2 regions of the Buttiauxella sp. WJP83 genome follow, and region 1 is predicted to be linked to the other one. Evidence: predicted binding sites of a transcription regulator. Region 1 holds the regulator's gene; the other holds the start of a gene.
The links. The regulator PurR, encoded in region 1, represses purine synthesis genes. The targets are predictions, from matches to a motif close to CANGCAAACGTTTGCNTG.
Positions count from the first base shown of each region.

Region 2: a site for PurR is predicted at 1,642-1,659, ahead of purL (phosphoribosylformylglycinamidine synthase). Genes of this name have one in related genera too.

Region 1 is NZ_CP110080.1:2,058,553-2,062,983, forward strand. Features, by position in the region: gene punC (purine nucleoside transporter PunC) at 1-556, opposite strand, end outside; gene punR (DNA-binding transcriptional activator PunR) at 672-1,589, shown strand; gene purR (HTH-type transcriptional repressor PurR) at 1,608-2,633, opposite strand; gene cydH (cytochrome bd-I oxidase subunit CydH) at 2,942-3,031, shown strand; gene sodB (superoxide dismutase [Fe]) at 3,111-3,692, opposite strand; gene OH773_RS09545 (C40 family peptidase) at 3,815-4,431, opposite strand, start outside.
Region 2 is NZ_CP110080.1:1,110,920-1,115,350, reverse strand. Features, by position in the region: gene purL (phosphoribosylformylglycinamidine synthase) at 1-1,553, opposite strand, end outside; gene mltF (membrane-bound lytic murein transglycosylase MltF) at 1,824-3,380, shown strand; gene tadA (tRNA adenosine(34) deaminase TadA) at 3,265-3,735, opposite strand; gene yfhb (phosphatidylglycerophosphatase C) at 3,958-4,431, opposite strand, start outside.

The sequences.
Region 1 (4,431 bases):
GCTGAGTACGAGGTTTCAGACGTAAAGTCGGGATCATCAGCACCAGGGTGATGACAAACAGCGTGGCGAAAATCGCCTGCCAGTCAAAGTGGTTCAAAATCCAGCTGCCCAGCAACGGTGCCAACGCCGGGGATAAGCCAACCAGCGGCATAATCGTTGCGAAAATACGATTAGCGCGATTCGCCGGGTAGTAATCGGTCACCAGAGCCTGCCAGCTTACTGCCGCCGAACAGACGCCAACTGCCTGAACAAAACGCAGTACCAATAGCGCAGTGGCGCTTTCGACCCACAACATGCCGATACAGCCAATGGCGAACAGGCTTAACCCCGCCAGTAATACCGGTTTACGGCCGAAGTGATCTGACAGGGGTCCCCACATTAACTGGGCAAACGCAAATCCAGCCAGGAACAGACTCAGGCTTGCACTGACTGCCGATGCATCGGTCTGTAAATCTTGCTGAATGGCAGCGAAAGCAGGCAGGTACATGTCTGTGGCAAGGAAGCCCAGCACACTTAAGCCGGCCAGCCAGATAAGAAATCCTTTTGAAGGTTGCATAATTTTCTCTTGATTAATCTTGCAGGTTCATTGCCGCGAGAGTGTACGGAGTGCAATTACGCTTGTGAAACGCTAATATTTGTAGGTTGCGTTCAAAAATTTTGTGAGCAGAGAAATGTGGTCAGAATACTCGCTGGAAGTGATAGATGCGGTGGCGCGCAATGGTAGCTTCAGCGGTGCGGCACAGGAGTTGCACCGCGTTCCGTCTGCCATTAGCTATACGGTGCGGCAACTCGAAGATTGGTTAGCCGTTCCGCTATTCGAACGGCGTCATCGTGATGTCGAATTAACCCCAGCGGGCCTCTTTTTCCTTAAAGAGGGCCGTTCTGTTATCAAAAAAATGATGACGACACGGCAGCAGTGCCAACAGATCGCAAACGGATGGCGCGGGCATCTGGCTATAGCCGTTGATAACATCGTTAAACCTGAGCGAACGCGGCAACTGGTCGTGGATTTCTATCGCCATTTTCCGGATATCGAACTGCGCATCTTCCAGGAAGTGTTCAACGGCGTATGGGATGCGCTGGCGGATGGTCGTGTCGAGGTGGCTATTGGTGCAACCCAGGCTATTCCGGTCGGAGGGCGTTATGCCTTCCGCGATATGGGAACGTTGAGCTGGCGTTGTGTGGTGGCTTCCACTCATCCTCTGGCACAGCGCGGTGGGACGTTAAGCGACGATGACCTGCGTGACTGGCCGTCTTTGGTACTCGAAGATACCTCGCGTTCGTTACCCAAACGAATTACCTGGCTTTTAGATAACCAGCGCCGTGTGGTGGTGCCTGACTGGCAGTCCGGTTCGGATTGTTTGAGCGCGGGTTTGTGTATCGGCATGGTGCCGTTGCATATCGCCAGGCCGTGGCTGGATTCCGGGCGGTGGAGCGAATTAACCCTGGATAACCCGTTTCCTGACGCAGCATGTTGCCTGACCTGGCGGCAAAACGACGCATCACCTGCGTTGAGCTGGTTACTGGATTATCTGGGGGACAGTGAAACGATGAATCAGGAATGGTTACAGGAACCTGAGCCCGAGTAAACCCGGGCTCAACAACACTTAACGACGATAATCGCGGAATGGGCCATCAGCTACCGAGCGGCGTTCAATCAGACGCGGATGGACTTCAATCGATTGGGACTCTTCGCGTTTATTAACGATTCTATCCAATAGCATGTTAAACGCCGTTTCCCCCAGCGAATCTTTTGGCTGGTGGATGGTGGTCAACGCCGGTGAGAAGAAGCGCGCGTTACGCACATTGTCGTAACCAATAATGGAAATATCCTGCGGTACGCGCAGTCCCATCTCATCAGCGGCACAAATTGCCCCCATCGCCATGATGTCACCGCCACAGAATACTGCGGTAGGGCGATGAGACTGGCCGAGGATTTGCTGCATAGCGCGATAACCGGATTCAGGTTCAAAGTCACCCTGAACAATCCAGTTTTCTGGAATAGAAATACCCGCTTCTTCGAGTGCTTTCATAAAGCCAGCATGGCGACCGCCGCCAGTATTGCGTTCCATTTGGCCGGGGATAGCACCAATTTCGCGGTGACCGCGTTCAATTAAATAACGACCCGCCAGGTAGCCACCGTGGAATGCGTTATCGACCACGGAGTCGGTGAAATCAGCACGGGACTCGCCCCAGTCCATCACAACCATTGGGATGTGGCGGTACTCTTCGAGAACGGAAAGCAAGGAGTCTGGATATTCAGAGCACATCACCAGCAAACCATCGACACGCTTTTGCGCCATCATCGATAAGTAAGCGCGCTGTTTTTCAAAGTTATTGTGTGCGTTACCCAAAATCAGGGTATAGCCTTTTTCAAAGCAGCTATTTTCCACCGCTTCGATGATCTCGGCGAAATAAGGTGCTTCACTGGAAGTGGCAAGCAGACCGATCGTTTTGGTGTGATTAACTTTCAGGCTTCGTGCTACAGCACTCGGTGAGTAGTGCAATTCTTTAATTGCAGCCCATACCGCGTTGCGCGTTTCTTCCGCCACAAAACGGGTTTTGTTAATCACATGTGATACGGTTGTAGTGGAAACGTTTGCGCGCTTCGCCACGTCCTTGATTGTCGCCATTAAATTTCACTCCGGGCCATCTCTTAACCCCCTGATTACTAATGTGTTAAACGTTTGCGTACGCTGACTCCAAAGGCAACATAATGGTTGCAGGTATGCCGGGATTGCGACATAAAACGGGAGGAGGGCATTGAATTGACGATACGCAATAAATTAGCGAGGGATTTTGGCCTATCCTGGCGAAAAGTGGAAGAGGGAAAATGGATATCGGGTTAAAACCGTGAGGATTTTTATCTCCGATTGTGGGAAACTCATCATGACACATCAATTGTAAGGCTGTTTTGTAAGGTAACAAAAAGGAGTTGCTGATGAGTACCGACCTGAAATTTTCAATCACGACCACAGTTATTGTTCTGGCTTTGATTGTTTGCGGCGCATTAACTGCCGTACTGCACTGATTAAGATGGGCCGCTTATCGCGGCCCATTAACATTCCCCTAAATAGCTCCGCAACACGAACTATTTAGGGAGCAAACTTCTACGCTGCAAGATTCTTCTCAACAAACGCCCAATTCACCAGCGCCCAGAAATGCTCGAGGTAGTTAGGACGAGCATTGCGGTAGTCGATGTAGTACGCATGTTCCCAGACGTCCACCGTCAGCAGTGGTTTAGCGGCAGTCGTCAGTGGCGTACCCGCGTTGGAAGTAGAAACAATCGCTAAAGCGCCATCTTCCTGTTTAACTAACCACGTCCAACCTGCGCCAAAGTTCTTGATAGCGGCATCAGTAAACTGTTGTTTGAATTCAGCGAAGCTACCGAAAGATTTGTTGATAGCGTCCAGAAGTTCGCCAGTAGGTTCCCCGCCTGCATTTGGTGCCAGGCAGTTCCAGTAGAAGGTGTGGTTCCACACCTGAGCGGCGTTGTTAAAAACACCACCCTCGGAAGTACGAACGATCTCTTCAAGCGTTTTACCTTCAAAAGCTGTGCCCTTAACCAGGTTATTCAGGTTAGTGACATAGGTTTGATGGTGTTTGCCGTAATGGTATTCCAGGGTTTCAGCGGAGATATGCGGTGCTAAAGCATCTTTCGCATACGGTAATGCAGGTAGTTCGAACGACATTGCTAACTCCTTATTATTTTGTTTACTTCTAAATAACCACTTTTAATGCGGGTTTAGGTTAACAAATTGAAAGGATAAGCAAAAGAAGAACTCACCTGCCCATTTCAGGGCAGGTGAAGGTTTTAACGAATGGTTTTAGATGTCATGACGCGTTTAGCGCCAACATAGTGGCGTTGCCAATAGTCTTCGCTCAACGAGGTGATTTGAATATCACGGCCAGTACGCGGTGACTGGATGAATTTCCCATTACCGACGTAGACACCAACGTGATCCGCAGTGCCACGGCCTTGGGTGCGGAAGAACACAAGGTCACCCGTTTCCAGTTCCCCGCGATCAACCGGAGAAGCATCACGCAGGTGATACATTTCGTTTGCAGTACGCGGAATACGGAATTTCACCAAATCTTTGTAAGCGTAATAAACCAAACCGCTGCAATCGAAGCCAGTACGCGGCGACGTGCCACCCCAGCGATACGGTTTGCCAATCTGGCCCATCAGTTTGTTCATCGCCGTCTTCTGTGCTTTCTGCACCCGGACTTTGTGCGCTGCTGCAATCGTCGTTGGTTGCTCTGCTTTGACTTTCACACAGCGCGTTTTGTAGCCCTTACGCGGTTTACTGCATTTTTCGGTAAAAGTAACAGGCTGGACTTTCGCGAGCTGGGAGGAGTTTTTACGATCATTTTTTGCAAGATGTTTTGTTTTTGCACTGCTGGTGTTCTTAGCGATTTTACTCTTTGAGG
Region 2 (4,431 bases), 950 kb from region 1:
TCGTTCACCAGTTCTGGCATCGCGTTAGAAAGACCGCCCGCGCCCACATCATGGATAAACAGGATGGGGTTGGCATCGCCCAACTGCCAGCAGCGATCGATAACTTCCTGGCAACGGCGCTCCATTTCAGGGTTGTCACGCTGTACAGAAGCAAAATCCAGATCCGCATCAGACTGGCCGGATGCCATAGAAGAAGCCGCACCACCACCCAAACCAATGTTCATGGACGGACCGCCGAGGACTATCAGTTTTGCGCCAACGGTGATTTCGCCTTTCTGAACATGGTCAGCACGAATGTTACCGATGCCGCCAGCCAGCATGATGGGCTTATGGTAGCCACGCAGCTCTACGCCGTTATGGCTGTTGACTTGTTCTTCGTAAGTACGGAAGTAGCCTGTCAGCGCCGGACGACCAAATTCGTTGTTAAATGCCGCGCCGCCCAATGGGCCGTCAGTCATAATATCCAGCGCCGTCACGATGCGCTCAGGCTTGCCGAAATCTTCTTCCCACGGCTGTTCAAAGCCCGGAATACGCAAGTTGGAAACAGAGAATCCAACCAGGCCCGCTTTAGGTTTAGCACCGCGACCTGTCGCACCTTCATCACGGATTTCGCCGCCGGAACCGGTCGCTGCACCCGGCCATGGAGAGATCGCCGTTGGGTGGTTGTGCGTTTCGACCTTCATCAGGATATGCGCATCTTCCTGGTGGAAGTCGTAGCGGCCTGCATCGTGATCGGCAAAGAAACGCCCTACCACCGAACCTTCCATCACCGCGGCGTTATCTTTATATGCCGATAACACGTAGTCCGGGGTTTTCTCAAAGGTGTTTTTAATCATTTTGAACAGCGACTTAGGCTGCTCGACGCCGTCAATAATCCAGTCGGCGTTGAAGATTTTGTGGCGACAATGCTCGGAGTTCGCCTGCGCGAACATGTACAGCTCAATGTCGTTCGGGTTGCGTCCCAGTTTGGTGAACGCATCCTGCAAATAATCGATTTCGTCATCTGCCAGAGCCAGGCCCAGACGAATGTTGGCTTCAACCAGCGCTTCACGACCTTGAGATAACAGGTCAACACTTTGTACTGGGGCTGGTTGATGCTGTGAAAACAGTTGCTGCGCGTCATTGAGCGAGTCAAACACGCCTTCCATCATGCGGTCATGCAAGAGTGCGGCAACGTCCTGACGTTGCGCCTGAGTCAGCGTGCTGCCGGTGACGTAGTACGCCACGCCGCGTTCCAGACGTTTAACTTTTGCCAAATCGCAGTTATGAGCAATATCGGTCGCTTTAGAGGACCAGGGTGAGATGGTACCAGGACGCGGCGTGACCAGAATTAAGTGGCCGGTCGGGGCGTGGTCGGCAAGGGTTGGACCATATTTCAACAACCGTTGCAGACGGGCGTGCTCTTCAGCCGTTAGCGGCGCATCGAGATCGGCAAAGTGAACATACTCGGCATAAATGTCGCTGACCGGAAGGTTGGCGTCATTAAAACGGGCCAGTAATTTGTTAATACGAAATGCCGATAAAGCGGGCGAACCACGCAGAATTTCCATCATCAAAGATCTCTCGTCTTCGAAACGCCAGGGGGACGCTTCAGTGGGCGCAAGGGGAAAACGGGCGCCATTATAGATAATCCTCCGCCATGACGAAACCGTTTGCGTTGAAATAAACAGATTACTTTTTTGTGATGATAATTTAACCAGAAATGTTGAATAAGTTGCACAGTGGCGTTTTGTTAAGCAAAATGCGCCACACCTTATTGTATAGCCTCCATTTTTGAAGCCTGTTGTTAGCTAAGACTCGACGCCTCGACGCAGATTAACTATTTGAAAAGATTTAAATTTAATTATCTGCTTATCGGTGCCGTAACCGTGTTGCTGGCAGTGGCGCTATGGCCCTCCATTCCCTGGTTCGGACAAGCCGAAAACCGCATCGCCGCCATTCAAGAGCGGGGAGTTCTGCGCGTCGGTACAATTGAGTCGCCGCTGACCTATACCCTTTATCAGGGCAAACAGATTGGCCTGGATTATGAGTTAGCAGAGCAGTTTGCCCACTACCTCGGCGTAAAGCTGGAAGTGACTGTTCGCCCAAATATTCAAGAACTGTTCGACGACATTGATAATGGCAGGGCCGATATTATCGCTGCGGGTCTGGTGTACGACACACAACGCAGTCAGCATTACCGTGCAGGCCCGGCTTACTACTCCGTTTCACAGCAGATGGTTTATCGCATGGGCAGCCCGCGCCCTAAGACACTGGCTGGCATTAAAGAAAACCAATTGGTGCTTTCGCCTGGTGTCACATCTCTGAGTGCGTTGAATAAACTTAAACAACAAAAATACCCGGATTTGAGCTGGCGTATTGATGAGCAACACAGCAGCACAGAATTGTTGCAGCAAGTGGTGGAAGGGAAAATCCCGTTTACTATTGCCGATTCTGTTGCGATCAGCACCTTCCAGCGCGTTCATCCGCAGCTTGCTGTCGCCCTGGACATTACCGACGAACAGCCGGTAACCTGGTTTAGCGCGTTAGACAGCGACGACAGCCTGTCCGCCGCCCTGCTCGACTTTTATAACCGACTCAACAGTGACGACACGTTCGCACGCCTGGAAGAAAAATATCTCGGCCACGTTGGGGATTTTGATTACGTCGATACCCGTACGTTCCTGAAAGCGGTAGATGCCGTGCTGCCTGAGCTTCAGCCATTATTCGAAAAGTATGCCACCGAACTTGACTGGCGTTTGCTGGCGGCCATCTCTTATCAGGAATCACACTGGGATAACCAGGCCACCTCACCAACCGGTGTGCGTGGTTTGATGATGCTCACCAAAAATACGGCCCAAAGCCTCGGTGTCACCGACCGGCTGGATCCAGAGCAGAGTATTGAAGGGGGAAGCCGTTATCTGAAGGATATGGTGGCAAAAGTCCCTGACAGTGTGCCAAAGGATGAACAGATATGGTTTGCGCTGACGGCTTATAACATGGGTTATGCCCATATGCTTGATGCCCGCCAGTTGACGGCAAAACAAAAAGGCAATCCGGATAGTTGGGCAGATGTAAAAACACGGCTGCCGTTACTTAGCCAAAAACAGTATTACTCGAAAACAACGTATGGATACGCCCGTGGTCATGAAGCGTATGCGTATGTGGAGAATATCCGGAAATATTACATCAGCCTGGTGGGGTACTTGCTCGAGAAAGAGAAGCAGGAAGCGCAAGAGCTTAAATATGCCGAGGCGTATCCAGTCGTTGCGCCCGTTGAGTTGGCTATTCCGAGCTTCGGGCCTTTTCCTTTAGGGCCTTTTTCTCAAGACGGCGGGCTCGAAAAAAATCACTCAGCATGGCCGAACACTCTTCTGCCAAAACGCCCTCAGTCACCGTAACCTGGTGATTCATACCAGGATGACCCAGCACGTCCATTAGCGATCCGATTGCGCCGGTTTTGGCATCACGCGCGCCAAACACCAAATGACCGATGCGGCCATGAACCATCGCCCCTGCGCACATTACGCAAGGCTCAAGGGTGACATACAGCGTGGTTTCCAGCAGGCGATAGTTTTGCAACACCAAACCGCCCTGACGCAGCGCCATAATTTCCGCATGCGCTGTGGGGTCATGTCGGCCAATAGGGCGGTTCCAGCCTTCACCTATCACCTGGTTGTTATGCACCAACACCGCACCAACCGGAACTTCGCCTTCTTCCCATGCACGACGAGCGAGAGTCAATGCATGACGCATCCAGTGTTCATGGGTAAATTCGCTTTCTGACAAGGGAGTCTCCGGGCTAGATTTGGGCGGCGCATTATATACCCGTCATACTTCAAACTGCATCTTTGTTGGCTGCATTTACTCACCCGAATCACTTAGTTAACTAAGCTCATCGGGATTCGTTCATTTGCCGCCGCGATGCAGCTCGAATTATTTTGGGTATAGATAGATCTTATATGAGGCGAAATAGCATCATTCCAACTGTTGCAATTGCCCTTGCGGCGTCACACGCCAGCGGTGTTGGCAGAAATAGAGCAAGGGGTTGTCCTGATTGCTGTCGCTATAGCCACTGTAAAGTTGCAGTGGCGTGCCAATCTGCTGTTCGAGCTGAGATACTTTTTCATGCCCCAGGCATCGCAATGTGAGCACCCACCCACCGTGGGAGCGTTTGATTTGGCTGGCAATAAGCTTAACTTTTGGCAGCCACGCCGTATCAAAATAGACCTGCTGCACCAGCGGTTGCGGAGAACCGGTAATCAACCACACATCAGCATCTGAACTGGTGAGGTAATCGGTCAGGCGCTGCTGTACCACGGGAAAAGCGGTCACACGGCTGCGAAACCATGTGACAAAATTCGTTTCCAGTTGTTTGAGGCGCGCCTCGCTGTGACCAAAGGTTGCGCCCCACAATAACAGGCTCATCGGCCAGCGAGCGGCGCGTCCTTT